Linked DNA regions of Thermobifida alba. The protein of the gene in region 1 interacts with the protein of each later gene in a pairwise test. Links are inferred from orthologs where the notes say so. Each region holds a gene or a part of one and is shown on either strand. Other genes may lie near its edges.

Region 1 (8,326 bases):
CCGGCAGGCGGATGGGTGGCCGTGTGGGGGCCGTCACAGCGCGCCGTCCGGTGGTCTTCGCCACCATGATCGCACCGGACCCCGGGTACACCGTGCGCGCACTCGGAAGCCGACCGACAGGGGGACCTATGCGCACCGCACACACCGTGGAGACCGTCCGGACGGCCGAGCACGCGCTGATGGCGCGGCTCCCCGACGGCACGCTGATGCGCCGGGCGGCCTTCGGGCTGGCCGCGGTCTGCGTGCGGATCCTGCCCCGGGTGTCGGGGGCGCGGGTGGTGCTGCTGGTCGGCAGCGGCGACAACGGCGGCGACGCGCTCTTCGCAGGGGCCGAGCTGGCGCGGCGCGGCGCGGCGGTGACGGCGGTCGCCGCGGGACGCTCCCCGCATCCGCGGGGGCTGGCCGCGCTGCGCGCCGCCGGAGGCCGCACCGCGGCGGTGGCGGAGGCCGCGGCCCTCGTCGCCGCCGCGGACCTGGTCGTGGACGGGCTCGTGGGGATCGGCGTGCGCGGGGCGCTGCGCGAACCGCACGCCGGCCTGGCCGCGCTGACCGAGTCCACGGACGCCGCCGTGGTCGCCGTGGACCTGCCCAGCGGGGTCGACGCCGACACCGGCGCGGTTCCCGGGGCCAGCGTGCGGGCCGACGTCACCGTCACCTTCGGCACCCACAAGCCGGGGCTGTTCGTCGACCCGGGGGCGGGGCGCGCCGGGGTGGTGGAGTTCGTGGACATCGGACTGGCCCCGGAGCTGCCCGCCCCGGACGTGGTCGCCCCGCAGGCCGACGACGTCGCCGCGCTGCTGCCGCGCCCGGCGGCCGAGACCGACAAGTACCGGCGGGGCGTGCTGGCCCTGGCCGCGGGCAGCGACCGCTACCGGGGGGCCGCGGTGCTCGCGGCGGGGGGAGCGCTGCGCACCGGCGTGGGCATGCTGCGCTACGCGGGCCAGCCGGAGGTGGCGCGCGAGGTGGTCGCCCGCTGGCCGGAGACGGTCGCCTCGGTCCTGGATCCGACGGACCCGGTAGCGAGCCTGCCGAAACGGGTGGCGGCGTGGGTGGTCGGGCCGGGACGCGGACTGCACCCCACGGCCGCGGCGGAGCTGGAGGCGGTGCTGGCCACCGGGGAGCCGGTGCTGGTGGACGCCGACGCCCTCACCCTGCTGGCGCGCGCCCCGGAACTGGTGCGCGAGCGCGACGCGCCCACCCTGCTGACCCCGCACGCGGGGGAGCTGGCCCGGCTGCTGCCGGGGACCGAGCGCGCCGACATCGAGGCCAACCGGTTGGTGCACGTGCGGCGGGCCGCCGCCGAGTACGGCTGCACCGTGCTGCTGAAGGGCTCCACGACGCTGGTCGCCGAACCGGACGGGCCGGTGGCGGCCAACCCGACCGGCACGCCGCTGCTGGCCGCCGCCGGCAGCGGGGACGTGCTGGCGGGGATGGTCGGGGCGCTGCTGGCGACCGGTCTGGCGCCGTGGGAGGCCGCGGTGTGCGGCGCCTACCTGCACGGCCTGGCCGCCCGCCTGGCCCACGACGGCGCGCCGATCAGCGCCTCCGACCTGTTCGACGCCGTCCCGCGGGCGATCGCGGCGGTCACCACCCGTGCCGGGACGTGAAGGCGCTGACGATCATGTCCCCGGTGCCATCGGCATGGCCGATCCTGGCCCTGAGGACGTGGTCGCCGGGTTCTCGGGGGAACCGGGCGCGCCCCGGGCGCATCCCACCTTCCGGGCCGCCCGTGCGGCACCGACCGGACACGACGGAAGGAGAGACCGTGGGGCGCAGTACCGGAACCACCTCCCCGCCGGCCCAGGCGGAAGCATCCCCGGAGGGCGGCGCGGCCCGCCGCCGGTGGCGGCTGCCGAGCGTGCTCGCGTGGCTGCTGCTGACCCCCTGGGCACTGTGGGCGCTGCTGCGCGGCTTCGGCCTGGACGGGGGATTCCCGCTGGCCGCGGCCGTGACCCTCACCCCCTACACGGCGGTCACGGTGGTCCTGCCCCTGGTCGCCGCCCTGCTGACCCGGCGCTGGCGGCCGGTGGCCGCCGCCGTGGCCCTCACCGCCGTCTTCGCCGCCTTCCTGGTGCCGCGCGCCCTGGCCGACGCCCCGCCCGACCCCGTCCCCGCCGGGCCGCGGCTGCGGGTGCTCACCCTCAACCTGGGCCTGGGCGGAGCGGACGCGCACACCGTCGTGGAACTGGTCCGCACCACCGGAACGGACCTGCTCAGCCTCCAGGAGCTCACCCCCGACGCGGCCGCCGCCCTCACCGCCGAGGGACTCGACGAACTGCTGCCGCACGCCGTGGCCGACCCCGGTCCCGGCGGCACCGGCGGCGGCCTGTACTCCCGCCACCCGCTCACCGAACGGCCCGGACCCGCCGGTCACCTGCCCGCGATGCCGTGGGCGGACGTCGAGGTCGCCGGCGCGCCCGCCGTGGAGGCCGTCTCCGTCCACCCGTTCCCGCCGACGGGGACGCCCAGGACCCGGAACTGGACCGCCTACCTGGAGGACCTGCCGCCGGCCGACCCCGACGGCGCGGTCCGCATCCTGGCCGGGGACTTCAACGCCACCCACGACCACTCCGTCTTCCGGGAGCTGCTCGACTCCGGCTACACCGACGCGGCGGACGCCGTCGGCAACGGACTGGCCCCCACCTGGTCGCCCCGGGACGGAGTACCGGGCCTGACCCTCGACCACGTCCTGGTGGACACACGCGTCCGGATCACGCGGACCAGCCTCCACCGCGTCCCCGGCAGCGACCACCGCGCCCTGCTGGCCGAACTGGTCCTACCAGCGGCCTGAATCCGGCGGACCCCGTCCGGCCCGCGGTACCGCGCGACGGCGCGCCCCGTTCACCCCCGGCGCGGCACCGCGTTCCCGAGCGCCTTGAAAAGGGGTGGATTCGTCGCGATAACGTAAGCATTTCGCCGGATCGCTCCGGCATGACGGGTTGTGCCAGCACACCGGACACGGGAAAACGAGGCCATGGACCAGCAGGCCATGCTCACGCGCGATCTGGTACTGCGGATCTGCGCCACCGCCACCGAGTTCGACTCCGACTGGATCGGACTCGACCGCAAGGTCGTGGCGCCGTTCACCGCACCGCGCGACACCTCCCTGATCGAGCGGATCACCGCCGCCGCGGCGGCGATGGGCGTGGAGCACGTGCTGATCTGCCGCACCCGGCCCGAGCACGCCTACGAACCCGTCACCCAGGTGCGGGCGGCCACCCCGTCCCTGATCGGGGTCATCCGCGGCTGGGGCGACGAACCCACGGACTTCCTGGTCTGCCTGGAGGACTTCTCCGCCGCGGTCCTGGTCACCGCGGACGAACTGACCGTGGCCGCCGGACCCGCCGACTACGTGGCCGCCCTCGTCGGAGCCGACATCGGCCGGGCCCGCGCCGAGTTCGCCGGGACCGCGCGCGACCGCAGGGACCCCGAACTGCTGGAGGCCGCCGCCCACTACGGCTGCCTGGACCGCGACGACCGGTCCGGCCAGCCTTCCCGCCCCCGCCGCGACCTGGCCGAACGCCTCACCGACCGGGCCGGGGCGGTCCGCGACCGCACCCCCCGGCTCGCCGCCGGGACGCGGGCGCTGCGGGGGGCGTGGGGCTGGGCGATGGTCCTCGTCCTCGTCCCCGCGTCGCTGTTCGTCCCCGGCCTCCCCGGGACGCTGGCCGTCGCCGCGCTGACGGTGTGGCTGCTCGCCCAACTCGCCTGGCTGGCCCGCTCGCGCACGCTCAGCTTCGCCGCGCTGCTGCGGCTGACCGCCCTCGGCGCGCTGACCACCTGGCCCGTCGCACTCGCGGAACTGGGCGTGGCCGCGGCGCTGCGCCTCGACCCGACCGACCCGCTCGCCTACGCCTACCTCGCGGTCCCGGTCGAGGAGATCGCCAAGTTCACCCCGCTCCTGCTGCTCTGGCTGGCGGCACGGCACCGCGTGCGGCGTTTCACGGCCGTGGACCACCTGCTGGCCGCGGCGGCCTGCGGCGCGGGCTTCCAGCTCGTGGAGGCCGTCACCCCCCTCCTGGTGTTCGGTGAGATGCCCGCCCACCTGCTGCCGCAGGGCGGACCGTTCACGCTGCTGCCCGGCTGGCTGGAGATCCCCGGCTCGGGGATCCGCTTCTCCGGCCACGCCGTCACCACCGGCCTGGTCGGCGCCGCGGTCGGACTGGCCGTGGTGGGCCGGGGCCTGTACGGGGCCAAGCTGTGGCTGCTGCCGCCGCTCGCGCTCGGCGCGGCCGCGCTGGAGCACCTCAACCACAACGCGCTGCTGGCGGGTCTGGAACCCACCGCGCTCACCACGGTGGTCTTCACGCTCTACGGCAACGGCACGGCGACCCGCTGGCTGCTGCTGGCCCTGCTGGTCTGCGCGGTCCTGCTGGACCACCGGATGTTCCGGTTCGCCGCGCAGAGCACACCGCCCCCGCCGGGAACCGCCCCGCTGCGCGGGCTCGTCGCCCGCGCCCACGGCCGCGCGGTGTGGCGCCGCTGCCACCTGCCCGGGGACATCGCCCCCCTGTTCCGCGGCGTCGCCCTGGCCTGGGCGCGGTTCCCGGTGACCCTCACCCAGGCGGCGTCGGCGATCCTGCACGAGTTCGCGGTGCAGCTCGCGGCGGCCAGCCGGGGACCGGCGACGCTCTGCGCGGCCTGGCGTTTCCTGCGCCGCCGCCGGGAGCACGCCGCGGGCGCGGCTCGCGCCGCACAGCGGCCGCGGCGGCGCGGGCCCGACCGTGCGGCACTCGCCGCGGAGGCGCACGACCTGGCCGGACGGCTCGGCCTGGCCGCCGCGGCGACCCTGGCCGCGGCGGCCGCCGCAGGCGTGGCGACCGCCCCGTTCGGCGCCGTCGAGGGCGAGCCGGGCGGAGCCTACGCGGCCGTCACCGTCACCGTCCTGACCGACTGGTTCACCGCGCTTCCCGCCACCGCCGCCGCCTGGACGCTGGTCGGCACGCTGGCCCTGGCCTCGCTGCTGGTGAGCGGCTGGGCCGTGCCCCGCGACCAGCCGAGCCCGCGCCACTTCCTCCGCACGCCCAGCGCCGCCCTCGGCGCGGTCCTGGGCACGGCCGCCCCCGGACAGCTCCCTTACCTGGCGGTGGGACTGCTCGGCCTGCTGCTGCCGAAGAGCACCGACCGGCTCCTCACCCGCTCCGGTTGAGCGCCCCGCCGCGGTTTTGGGCCCCGGCCCCTCCACAGGAGGTCGCAGGTGACGACGGTGAACACCCGATTTCGTGCCAGACTTGCAGACATGTCTTCTTTCGCCGAGGCCAGGATCGACCTGGACGCCATCAGCGGCAACATCGCCCTGCTCGCCGAACGGGCGGCGGGCGCGCTGGTCATGGGCGTGGTCAAAGCGGACGGTTACGGACACGGCATGATCCCCGCCGCACGGGCCGCACTCGCCGGAGGGGCGACCTGGCTGGGCACCGCGTTCATCGCCGAGGCGCTGCGCCTGCGCGCCGCCGGGATCGACGCGCCCGTCCTGGCCTGGCTGGTGCCGCCCGGCGAACCCCTCACCGAGGCGATCGACGCCGGGATCGACATCGGCATCGGCTCCGTGTGGGTCGTCGAGGAGGTCATCGACGCGGCCCGGCGCGCCCGCCGCGCCGCCCGCGTGCAGCTCAAAGCCGACACCGGCCTGAACCGCGGCGGCATCGGCCCCGCCGACTGGCCGGACGCGGTCGCCGCCCTGGCCCGCGCCGAAGCCGCCGGACTGGTCACGGTCACCGGCGTGTTCTCCCACCTCGCCTGCGCCGACACCCCCGGACACCCCGCCACCGACGCGCAACTGGAGGCCTTCCACCGGGCGCTGGCCGTCGCCGACAAGGCCGGGCTGCGCCCCGAGGTCCGGCACATCGCCAACTCCGCGGCCGTGCTCACCCGCCCCGACGCCCGATTCGACCTGGTGCGCCCCGGGATCGCCTCCTACGGGCTCTCTCCCATCCCCGACCTGGCCGTGCCGGGACTGCGCCCCGCCATGACGCTGAGCGCCGCCCTCGTCGGCTGCAAGCGCACCGTCGCCGGAAGCGGCGTCTCCTACGGGTACCGCTACGTCACCGACCGCGAGACCAACCTGGCGCTGGTCCCCCTCGGCTACGGCGACGGCGTACCGCGCGCCGCCACCAACCGCGGCCCCGTGTTCGTGGCGGGCCGCCGCCGCACCATCGCGGGAACCGTGTGCATGGACCAGTTCGTCGTGGACATCGGCGAGGACACGGTCGCCCCCGGCGACCGCGCGATCCTGTTCGGCCCCGGCGACCACGGCGAACCCACCGCCCAGGACTGGGCGGACGCCCTGGACACCATCTCCTACGAGATCGTCACCCGCATCGGGCAGCGCGTGCCGCGCACCTACACCGGCGCCGTGCGCTGAGCGCGCCGCGCGGGCGTCCGGCGCGCTCCCCGCAGTGCCTACCCTGGTGCTTGTACGGCGGATGCCCGCCGCCTCCCTCCGAGCCGCGAGCCGAACGGACATGACCGACACCGCATCGACCGACACCACCACCGTCACCGTCGCCACCGACACCGCGATGCGCGCCCTGGGCGGCGCGGTCGCGGCCGAGACGCGCGCCGGGGACCTGGTCCTGCTGTCCGGGCCGCTGGGCGCGGGCAAGACCACCTTCACCCAGGGCCTCGCCCGGGGGCTGCGCGTCCGCGGCCCCGTCACCTCGCCCACCTTCGCGATCGCCCGCACCCACCCCAGCCTCGTCGGCGGCCCCGACCTGGTGCACGTCGACGCCTACCGGCTCGGCGGCCCCGACGAACTCGACGACCTCGACCTGGAGGCGGGGATGGCGGAGGCGGTCACCGTCATCGAGTGGGGCACGGGCGTGGCGGAGTGGCTCAACGACGACCGCCTGGAGATCAGCATCGACCGGCACGCCGACGACACCCGGACGGTGCGGATCCGCCGGGTGGGGGACCGCTGGCGCGGCACGCTGGCCGCACTCACCGCAGACGAACTCGAATAGGCTGGTCGACCGTGCTGCTTCTGGCTTTTGACACCGCCACCCCCGCCGTCACCACGGCGCTGTGCGAGCCCGGCTCCGACGGCGTGCGGGTGCGCGCCGCCTGCTCCTCCGTGGACGCCCGGCGCCACGGCGAACTGCTCACCCCCCAGATCCGCTCCGTCGTCGCCGAGGCCGGCGCCGCGCTCGCCGACGTCACCCACGTCGCCGTGGGGATCGGCCCGGGCCCCTACACGGGGCTACGGGTGGGGCTGGCCACCGCGCACGCCCTCGCCGAGGCCTTGGGCGTGCCGTGCGTGGGCGTGGCCACCCTGGACGCCCTGGCGTGGACGTCGGGACGCACCACCCCGTTCGTCGCCGCCACCGACGCCCGCCGCAGGGAGGTGTTCTGGGCGCGCTACGCCGACCGCGCCACCCGGATCGGGGACATCGCCGTGGACCGGCCCGCCGACGTCGACACCGGGGGACTGCCGGTCCTCGGCCACGGGGCCCGGCTGTACGCCGACGTCTTCGGCCAGGACCCCGGGGCGGCCGAACCGCTGTACCCGTCGGCCGCCGCGCTCGGGGAGCTCGCCGTGCGCGCCCTGCTGGACGGCGCCGAACTGCCCGAGCCGCGCCCGCTGTACCTGCGCCGCCCCGACGCCCAGGTGCCCGGGGCGCCCAAGAAGGTGCGCCAGCCCACCGCGGCCGAGCTGGAGCGGACCCGATGAGCCCCGTGCTGCGCCCGATGACCGTCGGCGACGTCGACGAGGTCATGAAGCTGGAGCGGGAGCTGTTTCCCGCCGACGCCTGGACCGAGGGGATGCTGCGCGACGAACTCGCCCAGCCCGACCGCCACTACCTGGTCGCCCAGGACGCCGACGGGTCGCTCGTCGGATACGCGGGGCTGCGCGCGGTGCCGCCGGAGGGCGACGTGCAGACGATGGCCGTGGCCCCCGACCGGTGGGGGCAGGGGATCGGCCGCGCCCTGCTCACGGCGCTGCTGGAGGAGGCGCGCCGCCGCGGCGTCAGCGCCGTGTTCCTGGAGGTGCGGTCGGACAACCCGCGCGCCCAGGAGCTGTACCGACGGTTCGGGTTCGAGGAGATCGGGATGCGCCCCGACTACTACGCCGGCGCGGACGCCGTCGTCATGCGCCGCCTGGAACCCCTTGAGGAAGAGCGATGACCACTGCCGGCCAGCCCCCCCTGATCATGGGGATCGAGAGTTCCTGCGACGAGACCGGGGTCGCCTTCGTGCGCGGCTGCGAGCTGCTCGCCGACGAGGTCGCCTCCAGCGTCGACCAGCACGCCCGGTTCGGCGGTGTGGTGCCCGAGGTCGCCAGCCGCGCGCACCTGGAGGCGATGACGCCCACCGTGCGCCGGGCCGC
Region 2 (11,794 bases), 1.1 Mb from region 1 along the record:
TCACCAACGTCGTGCTGCGTGCGATCACGTGCCAACTGGGCCCCCGGTTCTTCACCCTGGCCAGGGAGAAGCGGCTCGCCGAGGGGCTGCTCGGCGCGTGGCAGCGCACCGGGGCCGCGCTGCCCGAGGAGCAGCGGCTGCCGTCCGCCGGGCTGACCACGATCTTCACCGTCCGCGGGACGCTGGAGGCCGCCGTGGTGGTGCTGCCCCAGCCGATGCGGCCGAAGGAGGCGTACCTGGTGTGCGGGACCCGCGGCGACGACCCGTTCCTCGGCCCGACCGACCCGGACTTCCACGTCCTGGAGGCCGACCGCACGTTCCACGGCAACAGCACCGAGCGCCGGACCCGACTGGTCCGCTGGACCCGCGACGGGCGCAGCCTCGACCTGGGCGAGGGGCCGCTGCCCGAGGTCGGAGCGGTGCTGGACGCGATCGTCCGGGTGATGTCCATCGGGTCATAGGGCCGTCACCCAGTCCCCCTGGCACTCCACTACTACCGAGTAGTAACATTGTTTTGTTACCAGTCAGTAGATCGCTGTGTGTGAACAGCGGTAGTGACACAGCGGAGCGCGGGCATGACACACTACAAGAGCAACCTCCGGGACCTTGAGTTCAACCTGTTCGAGGTGTTCAACCGCCAGGAGATCATGGGCTCCGGTCCCTTCGAGGACCTCGACGAGGACACCGCCCGTGACATCCTGGCCGAGGTCAACCGGCTGGCCAGTGGAGTCGTGGCGGAGTCCTTCGCGGACGCCGACCGCAACCCCCCGGTGTTCGACCCCGAGACCAACTCGGTGACGATCCCCGAGAGCTTCAAGAAGTCCTACCAGGCGTACATGGACGCCGAGTGGTACCGCCTGGACCTGCCCCCCGAGCTGGGCGGCACCGGCGCCCCCCGCTCCCTGGTGTGGGCCGTGGCCGAGATGATCCTCGGCGCCAACCCCGCCGTGCACATGTACTCCGCGGGCCCCGGCTTCGCCAACGTCCTCTGGCAGGAGGGCAACGAGGAGCAGAAGAAGTTCGCCAAGCTGGCGATCGAACGCGGCTGGGGCGCCACCATGGTCCTCACCGAGCCCGACGCCGGCTCCGACGTGGGCGCCGGCCGCACCAAGGCGATCAAGCAGGACGACGGCACCTGGCACATCGAGGGCGTCAAGCGCTTCATCACCTCGGCCGAGCACGACATGTCGGAGAACATCTTCCACCTCGTGCTCGCCCGTCCCGAGGGCCACGGCCCCGGCACCAAGGGCCTGTCGCTGTTCCTGGTCCCCAAGTACCTGGTCAACGAGGACGGCTCGCTCGGCGAGCGCAACGGCGTCTACGTCACCAACGTCGAGGACAAGATGGGCCTGAAGGTCTCCACCACCTGCGAGGTGACCTTCGGCGCCAAGCACCCGGCCATCGGCTACCTCGTCGGCGACAAGCACGACGGCATCCGGCAGATGTTCCTCATCATCGAGTACGCCCGGATGATGGTCGGCACCAAGGCCATCGCCACCCTGTCCACCGGCTACCTCAACGCGCTGGCCTACGCCAAGGAGCGCGTCCAGGGCGCCGACCTCACCCAGCAGGCCGACAAGACCGCGCCCCGGGTCACCATCACCCACCACCCGGACGTGCGCCGCAGCCTGATGCTGCAGAAGTCCTACGCCGAGGCCCTGCGCGCCCTGGTCATCTACACCGCCACCCAGCAGGACGCGGTGCAGCTCGCCGCCGCCAACGGCCAGGACGCCGGCGAGTACGAGGCCATGAACGACCTGCTGCTGCCGCTGGTCAAGGGCGTGGGCTCGGAGCGCTCCTACGCGCTGCTGGCCGAGTCCCTCCAGACCCTCGGCGGCTCCGGCTACCTGCAGGAGTACCCGATCGAGCAGTACATCCGGGACTCCAAGATCGACACCCTCTACGAGGGCACCACCGCCATCCAGGGCATGGACCTGTTCTTCCGCAAGATCGTGAAGAACAACGGCCAGGCGCTGGGCAAGCTCATGGGCGAGATCCAGGCGTTCGCCACGAGCGAGGCGGGCAACGGCCAGCTCAAGAACGAGCGCGCGCTGCTCGCCGAGGCCGCCGCGGACGTCCAGGCGATGGTGGAGACCATGGTCGGCGACGCGATGCGGTCCATGGAGGAGCCCCGCGAGATCTACAAGGTGGGCCTCAACACCACCCGCCTGCTGCTCGCCCTGGGCGACCTGGTGCTGGGCTGGCTGCTGCTGCGCCAGGCCGAGGTCGCGCTGGCCCGCCTCGACGGCGCCAGCGGAGCCGACCGGGACTTCTACACCGGCAAGGTCGCCGCGGCGCGGTTCTTCGCCGACCAGGTCCTGCCCCGGCTGTCCGTCGAGCGCAAGATCGCCGAGCGCACCACGCTCGACCTGATGGACCTGCCCGAGTCCGCGTTCTGACGCGTCCGGCACCGGCCCGACGGAGGACGGCGCCGTCCCGGCACCACGAGGCGGGGGTCGCACGGCCCCCGCCTCCGCTCATTCCTCCGGTGGCGCCGGACTGCTGCGCACCTCGCTCGACGGGGGACGCAGCGGCGGGATGCCGCTCCGGCGGGGCCTGAGCGCCACGGGGCGGCTCCGCAGCGCCGGCTTCGCGGGCTCGGACGGCACGGCGTCCGCGTCGGCCCCGGACGCGACGGCGGGCTCTGCGGCGACCGGTTCCGCGGGGGCGGCCGGGGGCGCGGCGACGGCGGGCTCCGGTTCCCAGCGGTGCGCCTCGTCCCCGGCGGGATCGTCCACGAGTGAGGAGTCGCCCGTCTCCCAGTCGTCCTCCGGGTCGGTGATGCTCTCCCAGTCCGCGTCGTCCGCCTCGGCGTCCACGGGGTCCGCGTGCGCCGGGCCGGAAGGCCCGGCCGGCTCCTCGGGCTCCTCCCGGCCGCGGGCTCCCGCGGCCTGCCGGATCGCGCTGCCGCCCGTCGAGGGGACACGCTTGGGCAGACCTCCGCCGTCGGGGGCGGGACCGGCGGGGGCCGGCTCCGGGAGGTCGGGCCGCTGCACCGGCTCCTCCCGGAAGAAGTCGTCGAACGGGTCCGGCGCGGTCGGCGCCGCAGCGGCCGCCCGGGCGTCCTCCTCCGAAAGGGGAGCGGGGGACGGCGTGCTGTCCACCACCGGCTCGGGCGGCGGAGGCAGGACGAGGGCGGGCGCCGCCTCCTGCGGCACCGGCACGCGCCCGGAGGCCCCCTCGGGGGAGGGGGCCACGTCCGGAGCGTGCCGCGCCTCCTCCCGGTCCACGGCCTCCCGGTCCACGGTCCCGTCCCCGGCGGAACTCCGCGGCGCGGGGACGCGTTCGCCGCGGACCTGCGCCACGATCCACAGCAGCAGCCGGAACGAGACCAGCAGCGCCAGCCACGGCGTGACCGCGACCACGAGCGTCGCCGCCCACTCCAGCAGTTCGTAGCGGAACGAACGCAGGGCACTGGCCGCCGCCGCCGACAGGATCATCACCAGGACGAGGGCGTCCACCCAGACCCGGCGGCGCCGCGGGGCCTCGCGCAGCAGGTAGGTGGCCCAGAAGGCCATCAGCAGCAGCAGGGTGAACAGCCCCGGGTACAGGTGCGCGGTCCATCCGGCCGCGCCGCCCCGCACGGCGATCTGGTAGATGCCGTTGTAGGACAGCAGGACGGCACAGGCCGCGATCGCGGCGACACCGAGCACGGCCATCGTGATGACAGCCGCGCGCGACGCCCCGCCCGAGGCGGTCGGGGAGACCGTGCGGCGGGCGGTCCGAGGAGGGTGGGAGGGTTGAGCTGCCATCGTGCGCAGGCTAGCCCAGAAACGCCTGTTCGTACGAGGCTTGTGGCCGAAAGCGGCAGCGTGCGGACGGTGCCGGCCGTCCCGGTCCGACCCCGGTCCGCCCAGCTGGCAAGGGCTCCGGTGAACGGGAGACGCCCGTGGCGTCGACCGCGCCCGCACACCGCGTCACGACTTCGGGTACGGCGGTGCGGGCCATTACGGGTGACCGCTTCACCCGGCGGGGCCGTCGGAGCGACTCGGCAACTGACGGCCGACGGGCCGCGGGGATCGCCGAAACGGCCGGAGAACGGATACCCTTGGCACCGTGAGTCTGCGCTTCTATGACACCCGAGCCCGCCAGGTCCGCGACTTCGTCCCGCTGCGCGAGGGATGCGTCTCGCTGTACCTGTGTGGCGCCACGGTGCAGGCTCCCCCGCACATCGGGCACATCCGCTCGGGCGTGAGCTTCGACATCCTCCGCCGCTGGCTGACCTACCGCGGCTACCGGGTCGTCTTCTGCCGCAACGTCACCGACATCGACGACAAGATCCTCCGGGTCGCCGCCGCCGAGGGCGTGCAGTGGTGGGAGGTCAGCGAACGCAACCAGCGCGCCTTCACCAGGGCCTACGACGTGCTGGGCTGCCTGCCGCCCACCGTGGAGCCGCGCGCCACCGGACACGTCCCCGAGATGATCGAGCTGATGCGGCGGCTCATCGAACGCGGACACGCCTACCCGGCCGAGGACGGCTCCGGCGACGTCTACTTCGACGTCGCCTCCTACCCCAAGTACGGTTCGCTGTCCAACCAGCGCGTCGACGAGATGCGCGCCGCCGAGGACGGCGACGCGCGTGCCAAGCGCGACCCGCGCGACTTCGCGCTGTGGAAGGGCGCCCGCCCCGGCGAGCCCTCCTGGCCCACCCCGTGGGGGCCGGGACGCCCCGGCTGGCACCTGGAGTGCTCGGCGATGGCCACCAAGTACCTCGGCCCCACGTTCGACATCCACGGCGGCGGCGTCGACCTGGTCTTCCCGCACCACGAGAACGAGGCCGCCCAGTCCAACGCGGCCGGCGACGGCTTCGCCCGCTACTGGCTGCACAACGGCATGCTCACCACCGGCGGCGAGAAGATGAGCAAGTCGCTGGGCAACTCGCTGCTGATCCCGGAGGTCATCCGGCGGGTCCGCCCGGTCGAACTCCGCTACTACCTGGGCCAGGCCCACTACCGCTCCAACCTGGACTACACCGAGGAGTCGCTGCGCGAGGCCGCCACCGCCTACCAGCGCTTCGAGAACTTCCTCGTCCGGGTCAACGAGATCGCCGGCCCGGTGCCCGAGGGCGTGCCCGTGCCCGAGGAGTTCGCCGCCGCCCTCGACGACGACCTGGGCGTCCCCCAGGCGCTGGCGGTGGCCCACAGCCACGTGCGCGAGGGCAACTCCGCGCTCGCCGAGGGCGGCAAGGAACGCGCCGTCGAGATCGCGGGAGGGCTGCGGGCGATGCTCGCGGTCCTCGGCTTGGACCCGCTGTCGCCGCAGTGGGCCGGAAGCGAGGGCTCGGGACTGCGCGACGTGGTCGACTCGCTGGTGTCGGTGGTGCTGGAGCAGCGCCAGGCCGCACGCGCGCGCAAGGACTACGCCACCGCCGACCAGCTTCGCGACCAGCTCGCCGCGGCGGGTATCGCCGTGGAGGACACCCCCGAGGGCCCGCGCTGGGAGCTGAAGCGCGACTAGGACATCCGGTTCCGACGGCGGCCCGGTCCCCGATCCCGGACGGGCCGCTCGGCCGTCGGAGCCTTCGCCGAAGGACAGGACATGCCGTCGAAGAGGACGAAGAAGGGTCCCACCAAGGGCAGCGGCGGCAAGGGCCGCCGCGCGCTTGAGGGCAAGAAGGGCACGCTTCCCGCGGAGAAGCGGCACTGGTACGCCGACAAGCAGCGTGCCAGGGCCGCCGAACGCGCCCAGAACAGGCCGACCAGACCGGTGCGCGTCACGGACGACCTCCACGGGGCGTCGGTGCGCAACCGGGACGGATCGGAACTGCTGATCGGCCGCAACCCGGTGGTCGAGGCGCTGCGCGCCAAGGTCCCGGCGACCCGGCTGCTGCTGTCCAACAGCCTCGACCCCGACGACCGGATCGCCGAGGCCGCCCAGCTCGCGGGCCAGCAGGGCATCGCGATCGCCGAGGTCGCCCGCCCCGAGCTGGACCGGCGCTGCGAACGCCACGGGCTGCCCAAGGCGGCCCACCAGGGCCTGATCCTCCAGGTGCGCCCCTACGAGTACGAGACGGCCGAGAACCTGCTGGACGAGGCCAAGAAGGGCGAGACTACCCCGCTGGTGGTCGCCCTGGACGGGGTCACCGACCCGCACAACCTGGGCGCGGTCGCGCGGTCGGCGGCGGCGTTCGGCGCGAACGGGCTGCTGGTGCCCGAGCGCCGCGCGGCGGGCGTGACCACGGCCGCGTGGAAGGCGTCGGCGGGCACGCTGGCCCGTCTGCCGGTGGCGCAGATCGTCAACCTGACCCGCACGCTCAAGCAGTACCAGGAGGCCGGGTTCTTCGTCGCCGGACTGGACGCCGACGGCGACACCCGACTCGACCAGCTGGAGTTGGCCACCGAACCGCTGGTGGTCGTGGTGGGCTCCGAGGGCAGGGGGCTGTCCCGCCTGGTCCGCGAGACCTGCGACGTCGTGGTCTCCATTCCCATCCACGGCGTGGAGTCCCTGAACGCGTCGGTCGCCGCCGGAGTCGCCCTGTACGAGGTGGCGCGCCGCCGCACGGCAGCGGAGTGAGTCCGGAACCGGTACCATTCCCCTGGGTGTCCCGACACCGGCCGGCATAGCTCAATTGGCAGAGCAGCCGCCTTGTAAGCGGCAGGTTAGGGGTTCAAGTCCCCTTGTCGGCTCCATCACCACCCCGCAGCGATGATCCTGACCGAGGAGGCCCCGAGAAGGCTCCTCAGAAGTCGGGATCGTCGCTTTTTCCTCCAGGAACGGTCGGGCAGCAGAAGAAGCCCTCCCCTCCGGGAGGAAGGTGCACTACTCCTGGTCTTGCGTTTCTCACTCTGTTACGGGGTGACTTCGGAGCGTGGTGCTGCGGGCTGCCCACGTTCGTCCGGAAGGGTGGAGGGGTGGGGCAACGGTTCACCAACTCGTTGAGGTCGATGGTCCTCGACCCGTCCGCTTCCGAACGGGTGAGCCGTCCTCCGAACCGGCGCGTGGCTGGAACGCGGGCGGCCGCGCGCCGGGACATCGCCAACAACCGGGGGCGACGAACCGAACCGATCATCAGCGGGACACCGGTCATCCCGTGGCGGGGACACATCCTGTTGCGGGATGTGGTCACGCACACGACCGTGACCCGGTCGGCTGTCAGAGACAGCCGTGACAGTGCCGGAACCGACCAGCGGAGCTGGCGGAACGGGACCCGTCTTCACGTCTGGAGTGAAGGGTGCGGGGAAAAGCGTGCCACTGACTTTCCGCTGCAGGAGTGGTCCGATGACGGCCGTCAGCTGAAGCCGGGAGAACCACGCCTCATCTTCGCGAGATTCTGTGCTCACCGGGCCATCGAGAGAGGTGAGGACTTCGGCTGGATCGGTCCGCCGCTGGACAGCGAGGTTGACGACCAGCAGTTGGAAGGTGGTGTCCCATGACTCTGTGTGAGGAGAGCATGGTGCCCGTCCGGGAGGCGCTCGCATGGACGTGCGATGGTCCTGCCCGACGGCAGAACGCTGCTCGTCACCACTGACCGCCTCTTCGCCGACGGTGACGTGGTCTCGGCGATGATCCGTCGTGCCGCCGACGGACGCGTCGTCGTCAGCGGCGGTGGACCGGTCAGCGGACGACTCGGCCTCAGCAACGTTCCCTGGGACCGGGAATCCGTTCGGACGGGGCGGGTCTGGGCGGAGACCCGCCGGGCCTACGGGGCCGAGGAACCGAACGGAAGGATCTGCATCCGGGGGACAGCGATCGGCTGCCGTCGATGGTGCGGCGTCCTGCCGGTGCGGCTGTCGCACGGGACACGCTGGTGCACGTCAACGCGGTCACGGAGGAGCGTCAGCCTTTTTCGGACAGGGTGGTCGACTGGCCGCGCACCGAGGTCGTCTCGGGGCTTCGGGTCGAAGAGCGTGCAGCGGTGGCGGACAGCGCCGGTGCGGACATCCACCGCTGCGGCCAGGCCACGGTGCCGGACACAGGTCGAGAGGTCGTCGTCCGCGCCATGGGCGGCAGTTCGCAGCAGGCGGCCCGGCGGGCGGCGGTTGAGGCCGTCTCCGGTTTCTCCCGGGTGTCCGGCGAACAGTGGCCGGCCGCCCAACGGTCGGCCGTGGTCAGTGACCTCGGGGATCTCCGTACCGCCCATATCGGGGCCCTGCAGGAGCACGCCCACGCGGCGACTGGGACCACCAGGTCGGGTTGCGGGCATTCATTCTCGGGGAGGTGCCGAGGACGCGCTGTCGCGCCGGAAGCTTCGCGCAACAGCCTGCCGGCCTCGCGGACACGTCACCGCGGGCGCAGGGACCGTCCGGAAAGGGTCACCCCAGGCGGCTCAGCCACTTCCGGGCGACCTCCGCCTCCAGGTCCACGCCGTGGTGGCGGGCCAGCAGCAGGACGTGGCTGAACACGTCGGCCAGTTCGGCGCGGAACGCGTCGTCGATCTCCGCGGGGGAGCGGCCCTTCGTGCGGGCCTGACCGGTGGCCATCAGGTGGCACTGGGTCAGCTCCCCCAGCTCCTCGTGGAGCTTCAGGACGAACCAGTCGGCATCCCGGGTGATGCCGTGCCGGGCGGCGTACCGTTTCGACACCTCCTCCACCAGGGCGGAGAGTCGCTCAAGGTCCATACGGCCACCGCCTTCACGCCGGAGTGCTGTGCCGGGAGCGGAGCCTAGTCCGCGGTCGCCGCCACCGCACACCGCGGTGTCCGAAACCCGTTCCCCGCACACCCGCACGGCGGCGTCCGCTCTGCCGTGCGGGCGTGCGCCGCGGCCGTGTCAGGAAGGCCTGCTGCTCCCCCCGATCGGCGCGGCCCTGCCCGGACACGAGCGAATTTTTACCCGCCGTGGGAGAAGCATCCGGACCACGGCGGTATGAGAGCCCCACCGGCAGGGGTAGCCGGGCAGGAGCCTCCGCCAGGTCGGAGGCGGAAGGGGGAGAACGTGTGCGTGACGGGGAGTGGGTAGCCGACACCGGCACGGAACTGCGGGGAGTCCTCAAGGTCATGGTCGACGCCGGGTGGCTGCCCGGCGGGGTGGCGGTCGTCGGCGCGGGAGGACTGTGGGAGTTCGTCGCGGTCGGCCGCGTCGGCATCGAGTGCGGGGAGGCGGTCACCGCGCCCGACACACGCTACGACGTGGCCGAACTCACCAAGGTCATGGCCACCTGGCCGCTGGTCGGCCGGGCGGTCGCCGAAGGGCTGCTGGACCTCGACGCGCCCATGCGGCACTACTTTCCCGGCCGCCACCCGGGGGGCGGGGTGACCGCCCGGCAGATCCTCACCCACACCTCCCGCCTGAACCCGGTGACCTGGCTGGAACGCTACGTCGGCACCGACCGGCCGCTGGCCGAGGCGATCCTCGACGAGGAACTGGAGGAGCCCGGATACCGTGTCACCGACCGGGGATTCATCCTGCTCGGCCTGCTCCTGGAACGCCTGCACCGGCAGCCCCTGGACCGGCTCGCCGACGACCTGTGGCGGCACGTCGGCCTGTCGGCGACCCGGTACGGTCCGCTGCCGCGCACCCCGTCGGTCGCCCCCACCGAGCGCCGCATCCCGGGCGCGGCGGCCACCTGGGGCGTGGTGCACAACGAGAACGCGGCCCTGATGGGCGGTGTCGCCGGGCACGCGGGGGTCTTCAGCACCGCCGCCGACCTGGGCGTCTTCGCCCGTGAACTGCTGGCGTGGCACGCGGGCGAGCACGGCGTGACCCGGTTCACCGACTTCGTGCGGCACAGCTGGCTGCCGCACCAGACGGTGGACGACCGCTTCGCCCGCGGCCTGGCCTGGAAGGTCACCGCCGACGGCCTCGTCCACCACAACGGGTTCACCGGAACGAGCCTGTTCCTGCACCCGCCCACCGGACGCTACGTCGGACTGCTCACCAACGCCGTCCACTACGGCCGCCGCCGCCCCGGGCTGGGCGACCTCAGGGCGACCGTCCGGGCGGCGTTCACCTGCTGACGCCGCGCCGTCCGCGGCCGCGGCGACGGCGGCCCCGCACCGGACGCCGCTCGGTCTCCGGCGTCCGCCTGCCGAGGCCGTAGGGGTCGGCCGAGCGCCGCCGGAGCACCACCAGGCCCACCACGGCCAGCAGCACCAGAAGCACGGCGCCGCCCGTCCACAGCACCCAGCGGGGGACGAGCGGATCGTCGGCGAGCTGCTCGGCCAACTCCGGATCGAAGGGCGGCACGGACTCGGCGGTCGTCCCGGCGGCGGCCATCGCCCCCGGCGCGCTCAGCACCCCCGCCCCGTGGCCGGGCTGCTCCGCTCCGGCGGCGGGGGCCACGGCCCCGCCGGTGAGCGCCTCGGCCACCTGTTCCGGCTGGAGCTGCGGGTACTCGGCGCGGATCAGCGCGGCCACCCCGGCGGTGAACGCCGCGGCAGCGTCGCTTCCGGTCACGGTGGTGTACCCGCCGTCCGCGTCCAGCACGGTGACCTCCTCGCCCGGCGCGGTCAACGCGATGTGCTCGCCGCGGCTGGAGAACTCCGAGAGGGCGCCGTCGGCCCCGACCGATCCCACCGCCAGCACCCCCGGATAGGCGGCCGGGTAGACGGCCTCGCCGTCCGCGCCACCGGAGGCGACCACGACCACGCCGTTGTCCACGGCGTGCGCGACGGCGTCCCGTTCGGCCTCGTCGCCCTGCACGGAGAACGCGGCGTCGGGCAGCGGAATGCAGATGACCTGGACGCCCTCCGCCACCGCGTGGCGGATGCCCGCGGCGAGCGCCCCCGGATCCGTCTCGCCGCCTCCCGCGGCGTCGGCCTCCGCCGCCACCCGGATCGACAGGATCTCCGCCTGCGGCGCCACCCCCATGACCCCGCCGGTGTGTTCGATGCCGTGCCCGCTCGCCGCGATGATCCCGGCCATCATGGTGCCGTGCACGCCGTAGCCGTCGCTGTCGGGAGACAGGTCCTGGCCGGTGAGGTCGGGGCCGACCGTGACCTCGTCCAGGTCGGGGTGGTCGGTGACCACCCCGGTGTCCAGCAGGGCGACGGTGACCCCCGAGCCCCGCGTCTCCTCCCACACCTCGGCCGCGCCGACCGTGTCCAGCCCCCACTGGTCGAGACGCAGGTCCGCGACGTCCGCCGCTGCCGGAGCGGTCAGCGGGCCGGCGACCAGCGCCGAACAGACCCCCAGAGCGGCGACCGTCCGGCTCCGTGTCGTGCGCATGGCGGCTTCAACCTCCCGACAGCCGGTGACCTCCGGGGAGGCGCTCCGGCCGAGACTGCTGTGGGCGCACGTCATTCTTTCATGTGCTTTGTGCTGGTCAGTGTCAGTTCCACCGGTACTCCCACGCGCAGGCCGAACCGTTCCGCGGCGCTTCCGCCGTGCACGGCCAGGGCCAGCAGCCCCGCCGAGTCGGTGAGCAACAGCGGCGCGCCGACGGGGACCGCGCCGAAGGTCGGGGCGACGGCGACGCTGTGCGCGCCGCCGGGCAGGTGCACGGTGACCCGGTCGGGCGGCGCCACGGGCCCCAGGGCGGTCACCAGGTCTTCGGGAATCAGCGAGAGCTGGCAGTTGCCGAACCGGTCGACGGCGTGCACCTCGGTCCGGGCGGTGCCCGCGGTGACCTCCCGGAACGGTTCGGGGAGCTGCACCAGTCCCGCCGGGTCCACCGCGCGTCCGGCCTCGGCCAGCGGCAGCCCGGCGGCGATCCGCGCCCCGACGGGGGCGTAGACGTCCCGGCCGTGGAAGGTGTGCGACACCGGGTGCCGCCACAGCGACTCGTTGGTCAGCTCCACGGCCGCGTCGATCCCGCCGAGCGACTGGGCCGCCCAGATCATCAGCCCGTTGTCCGGGCCGACCAGCACGTGTCCTCCGGCGGCGAGCGCCACACTGCGCCGCTCGGTGCCCACGCC

Evidence for each region.
Region 2: the proteins of tsaE (region 1) and rlmB interact in binary tests that used the Escherichia coli proteins (3 or more experiments, as listed by UniProt). The link is inferred for Thermobifida alba from one-to-one orthologs.

Annotation. Positions count from the first base shown.
Region 1 is NZ_CP051627.1:3,055,560-3,063,885, reverse strand. Bases 5,489-8,213 are described here. They hold tsaE (tRNA (adenosine(37)-N6)-threonylcarbamoyltransferase complex ATPase subunit type 1 TsaE), read left to right. Parts: upstream 5,489-6,464; coding sequence 6,465-6,962; downstream 6,963-8,213. Other genes in these bases: tsaD (tRNA (adenosine(37)-N6)-threonylcarbamoyltransferase complex transferase subunit TsaD), read left to right, coding at 8,121-8,213; rimI (ribosomal protein S18-alanine N-acetyltransferase), read left to right, coding at 7,666-8,124; tsaB (tRNA (adenosine(37)-N6)-threonylcarbamoyltransferase complex dimerization subunit type 1 TsaB), read left to right, coding at 6,974-7,669; alr (alanine racemase), read left to right, coding at 5,489-6,364. In the rest of the region: FOF52_RS13475 (NAD(P)H-hydrate dehydratase), read left to right, coding at 129-1,607; FOF52_RS21935 (endonuclease/exonuclease/phosphatase family protein), read left to right, coding at 1,766-2,791; FOF52_RS13465 (PrsW family intramembrane metalloprotease), read left to right, coding at 2,975-5,149; more of alr, read left to right, coding at 5,240-5,488; more of tsaD, read left to right, coding at 8,214-8,326. UniProt on the Escherichia coli protein: Required for the formation of a threonylcarbamoyl group on adenosine at position 37 (t(6)A37) in tRNAs that read codons beginning with adenine.
Region 2 is NZ_CP051627.1:4,197,045-4,208,838, forward strand. Bases 4,578-7,525 are described here. They hold rlmB (23S rRNA (guanosine(2251)-2'-O)-methyltransferase RlmB), read left to right. Parts: upstream 4,578-5,538; coding sequence 5,539-6,513; downstream 6,514-7,525. Other genes in these bases: cysS (cysteine--tRNA ligase), read left to right, coding at 4,578-5,457. In the rest of the region: FOF52_RS18740 (hypothetical protein), read left to right, coding at 1-461; FOF52_RS18745 (acyl-CoA dehydrogenase), read left to right, coding at 576-2,399; FOF52_RS18750 (DUF2637 domain-containing protein), read right to left, coding at 2,478-3,752; more of cysS, read left to right, coding at 4,057-4,577; FOF52_RS18770 (nucleoside triphosphate pyrophosphohydrolase family protein), read right to left, coding at 8,253-8,558; FOF52_RS18775 (serine hydrolase domain-containing protein), read left to right, coding at 8,876-9,895; FOF52_RS18780 (S8 family serine peptidase), read right to left, coding at 9,885-11,105; FOF52_RS18785 (SAM hydrolase/SAM-dependent halogenase family protein), read right to left, coding at 11,177-11,794. UniProt on the Escherichia coli protein: Specifically methylates the ribose of guanosine 2251 in 23S rRNA.